2 regions of the Lacticaseibacillus styriensis genome follow, and region 1 is predicted to be linked to the other one. Evidence: predicted binding sites of a transcription regulator. Region 1 holds the regulator's gene; the other holds the start of a gene.

Region 1 (2,485 bases):
GCAAGCGCACGTTCAAGATTATCGACAACTGGCAAAATCGCCTTTGCTAACTTCTGGCCGTCGTACTTCAGCATCTTCTGTTGCTCTTTTTCGAACCGATGATTCATGTTTTGAATCTCCGCGGCTGCTCGCAGATATTTATCTTCAAATTCATCACGTTCTTTCTTCAACTGTTCACCGTCATGTTGGCTGGTTTTCAGTTGATCATTGAGATCAGCGATGCTTTCTTTCAGAATTTCTTCTTTAAGCGAAGATCCTGACGTTTCAGCAGGTTGCTTTGCCTGTTTGGCGGTATCTGCCGCGGTTTGCTTTGCTTTTTTCTCTGCCATGGTATCCTCCCTTTAAACCATATTTGCCAGTCGTCATGAAGCAACGCTAGCAAATATTTTTTAATATTCATTGATCAAAGTTGGCATAATAATCCGTCAACCGTTTTGCCAGCTCTTCACGGAAAACATCCAGCAGTCCGATCATTTTCGAATAAGGCATCTGTGTCGGGCCTAGCAAGGCGATCATCCCGGTGCCGTGATCACCAACATCGTAGCTAGCGGTGATCAAACTGAGGTTGGCCAAATCAATTGGCTTAAGCTCCGGCCCCAAACGTACTTGAACCGGCGTTTGGCGAATCGGTCCGCCAAGCAGTTCCGTCAGATCACCGTGATCAGCGTCAATCAATGACATAATCTTTTTCAGTTCATGGATATCGGAATCGCCTAGGTAATCCATCAGATTCAACCGTCCGCCAACGTAAAAGCGCTCGGACGCAGCTGATTTCAAAACGTTACCAAAGATATCCAAGAAGCCTTCAGGACTGGTCAGATACTGCATTAACATCGAAGGCACATCGGTTTTCAGCCGCTGTGCAACTTGAATTAATGGCAGTCCAACGAGTTGATCATTGACAATTCGAATCGCCTTTTCAAGCTCATCGGATGAGATGTTTTGCGATACGGTAAAGACCTGGTTTTCAATGTTACCGTTATTCGTGACCAAAATCGCCATGACTTGGTGATTGCCTAATGGAACAAGGCGAAAACCTGTCAGCTTGATATTGGTTACTTCAGGTCCCAAGCTAATGGCCGTGTAACTCGTCAGATTGGACAAAATTTGCGCACTTTGCGCGACAATCTCATCCATCTTATTGTATCGCTGGCTAAATGCCTGCTTGATAGTCGCCAGTTCTTGATGCGAAACACGCACCGGTTCAACAAGGTGATCGAGATAATAACGATAGCCTTGCGTTGACGGTACACGCCCGGAACTGCTGTGGGTCTTGGTGATCAAACCGGCATCTTCTAGCGACGCCATATCATTACGGATTGTGGCGGAACTGACATGAATGGGCAGCTCGCGCATCAATCGCTTTGAACCAACCGGCTCTCCGCTTTCAGTAAACAGGCGGATGATTTCTTTTAAGACGAGCACTTGCCGTTTCGTCAACATTTTCTCACCTCACCTTTAGCACTCGTTTCGCGCGAGTGCTAATACACTGAATAATATACCAAGCACCGTTAGCAAAGTCAAGGCGACATTGCTAAAATCTTCAGTGTTTTCGGTGTTTCTAGCCAGTGGCGGCCATTTTTTCAAGAAAAAAGAGCCGTTTAAATAAGCGGCTCGTCAAGCAAAAACTGTTGAAAGACTTCGTTACCTAAAAACTTGCCCTTGTTGGTCAGCCGAATGAAGCCATCATTGCGCTGTAACAAGCCTTGGCTTTCCAACTCAGGTACGGTCTCGCCATAAACGGCATCAACGGTCAGATGATAGCGCTGATAGAAGCGTTTTTCACTTACGCTGCGCATGGTTCGCAAACCAAGAAACATTTCCTCTTCAATTTGTTCGGACACCGGAACCAAGTGATGGGCCAAAACCGGTAAACGATCGGTGTGAAGCGGCGTAAGGTACTGTTTGATCGGACCATAATTGTGATACCGATCGCGACCAAGATAACCAAACGCACCAGCTCCAAAGCCAAAATATTTGTCATTTTGCCAGTAAAGCAGGTTGTGTTGGCATTGATAGCCATCCTTGGCAAAATTGCTGATTTCATATTGATGTCTGCCATGTGCTTCCATTAAATCAATGGCATCCTGGTACATATCGGCTTCGACATCCTGCGTTGGCAAGCGCAATTTGCCCTGGCGCATCAAATTATAAAAGATGGTTTTCCGTTCAAGAATGAGTGAATACGTCGAATAATGCGGTAAATCCAAATCGAGTGCTTTTTGTAGACTATTTAAAAAGTCGTTCCGGCTTTGATCAGGTAATCGGAAAATCAAATCAATCGACAGATTATCAAAACCGACTTTTCTGGCATTGGCAATCGCGACATACACATCCTTGGCGCGATGAATCCGTCCGATCCGTTTGAGGACATCGTCGTTAAAAGACTGAACCCCGATTGATAGTCGATTGACACCATAATCATGCAAAACCTGCAACTTATCGGTCGTCAGCAAATCATTGGGGTTCGCCTCAAACGTGAATT
Region 2 (2,485 bases), 660 kb from region 1:
TCCAGTTGTGCCTTGCGCCGATCGCCAAAGCCAGGGGCCTTAACTGCAACAACATTGAAGGTACCACGAATCTTGTTAAGAACCAGGGTTGGCAATGCTTCGCCGGCAACATCGTCAGCAATGATTAACAGTGCCTTACCTTGTTGAACGATTTCTTGTAATAGTGGAAGAATGTCCTGGATGTTGGAAATCTTCTTATCGGTAATCAGGATATATGGATCGTCCAGATCAGCTTCCATTTTATCATTGTCAGTTACCATGTATTGACTCAGATAGCCGCGATCAAACTGCATCCCTTCAACAACGGAAAGTTCAGTGTCGATCCCTTTGCTTTCTTCGATGGTAATAACACCATCATGGCCAACTTTTTCCATGGCGTCCGCAATCAGATTGCCGACTTCTTCATTGGAAGATGAAACCGAAGCAACCTGGGCGATTTCCTTCTTGCCGTTAACCTTGTGGCTGATCTTGTGCAGTTCATCAACCGCTGCCTTGGTCGCCTTTTCGATACCAGTCCGAATGCCAACTGGGTTAGCACCGGCAGTTACGTTCTTCATACCTTCACGAATGATGCTTTGTGCCAGAACCGTTGCGGTTGTGGTACCATCACCGGCGATATCGTTTGTCTTGGATGCAACTTCCGCTACCAACTTAGCGCCCATGTTTTCGTAATGGTCTTCTAAGTCAATTGACTTGGCGATCGTAACACCGTCGTTGGTGATTTCCGGTGCGCCATAGCTCTTATCCAAAACAACGTTGCGACCTTTTGGTCCTAAAGTTGTTTTTACCGTGTTTGCTAATTGATCCACGCCACGCAGCATGGCGGTACGTGCATCCTCAGAGAACTTAATTTCTTTTGCCATTGTTTTTATTCACCTCAAAATTGATCGATTATTTTTTACGCAATTGCCATAATGTCTTTTTCGTGCAGTACGAGGTAGTCTTGACCTTCATACTTTACTTCAGAGCCGGCGTATTTGTCGTATAATACAGTATCACCAACTTTGACAGCCATTGGCAGACGCTTGCCTTCCGGTGTCAAGGCGCCTTCACCTACTGCGACAACTTTGCCGGTTTGCGGCTTTTGCTTGGCATTATTGGCTAAGACAATGCCGCCAACAGTCTGTTCCTCTTCTTCAACGACCTCGACAATCACGCGATCTCCTAATGGTTTTAACAAGGCAATCCCTCCACATTACATTTTTTGATTTAGCACTCGCTATGTCTAAGTGCTAACTACAAAAGTAACTATAACGAGTTTTCCGGGTGAATGCAACCCCAAAACCCGGGAATGTTATACTAATTTCAGATATTTTTTCAAAGGAGTCCCCTATATGTCACTGCAAAAACATGCCTTTTCCGTTGTCGGTGCTTACCTCGTCACGTTTATCGCTAACCTTTTGATTTTCCAATTCATGCCGGTTGGGCGGCTCAGCCTTGGTATTGTGACCTTAATCAGTGTCATCGCAATGATTGCTGCGGCGTATAGCGAACGGCAACTGGTCATTGCCAACGCGATTGAAGCCCCTGGCGTCCTCGCACCACAACAGCGCGTTTTCTGGGGTGTCATCGGCATTGCCGGCGTCTTGGCTGCTCAGTTAGTCGGCTCATGGCTTGAAATGATCCTTTTTAAAATGCCGCAAACCAATAGCCAGATTCATCAGCAGCTTTCCAGTATGACCACCAATCCCTGGTACTTTTTGGCAATCGGCCTCGCCATTCCCGTTCTGGAGGAGCTGGCTTTTCGTAAAGTATTGTTCGGTAATCTGGTTAATGTCACTGGCGTTTTCGGTGGCGCTTTGATCGCCAGTCTGTTATTTGCCGTGACTCAACCAGGCGGCCACTGGCTCAGCGCGACCTTAGTCGGATTGGTTCTGGCCTATGATTACCGTCACACCGGCGCCATCAGCACTGCCATCATCGCCCATGTCGGTGCACTATGGGTGGTCTGGCTATATTACATTGCCCACGCGCTGTAAACGTAATCGAATATTAATCTCGTTGGCGCATTCAATCTTCTATAATGGAAATAATGTTTTTATAAAGGAGCCGTTTAAAAATGGAGACCCGTTCAAATCACCGCCACCGTCAACCGCCTAAACGTTTTCGCTGGGGACGCCTCATCGGCTTAATCGTCATTGTCGGCCTGTTTACGGTTGGCGCCTATGCCCTGCGCCTCTATAGCCAGGCAAAATATGCCATCGATAATACATACCATGCCACCAAACACGTCAGCACGAACATCGCCCAAAAGAAACCATTTGCAGTACTCCTGCTCGGGGTCGACACCGGTGCTGACGGGCGGGTTGAAAAAGGTAATTCCGACACCATCATTGTTGCCGTCATCAATCCTAAAACCAATAAAACAACGATGGTCAGCATTCCCCGCGACACCGCTGCTGAATTGATTGGCACCAAAGAATTTAATATGCAGAAAATCAATGCTGCGTATAATGTCGGCGGTTCAGATATGGCGATCAACACG

What was found. Region 1 encodes HrcA, which represses chaperone genes, less so after heat shock. Its sites were predicted from a motif close to TTAGCACTCNNNNNNNNNGAGTGCTAA; they were not measured.
Region 2: a site for HrcA is predicted at 1,210-1,236, ahead of groES (co-chaperone GroES). Genes of this name have one in related genera too.

What each region holds. Positions count from the first base shown of each region.
Region 1 is NZ_CP132483.1:1,589,872-1,592,356, forward strand. Features, by position in the region: gene grpE (nucleotide exchange factor GrpE) at 1-329, opposite strand, end outside; gene hrcA (heat-inducible transcriptional repressor HrcA) at 397-1,443, opposite strand; gene hemW (radical SAM family heme chaperone HemW) at 1,602-2,485, opposite strand, start outside.
Region 2 is NZ_CP132483.1:2,252,908-2,255,392, forward strand. Features, by position in the region: gene groL (chaperonin GroEL) at 1-863, opposite strand, end outside; gene groES (co-chaperone GroES) at 899-1,180, opposite strand; gene LACSTY_RS10650 (CPBP family intramembrane glutamic endopeptidase) at 1,335-1,979, shown strand; gene LACSTY_RS10655 (LCP family glycopolymer transferase) at 2,060-2,485, shown strand, end outside.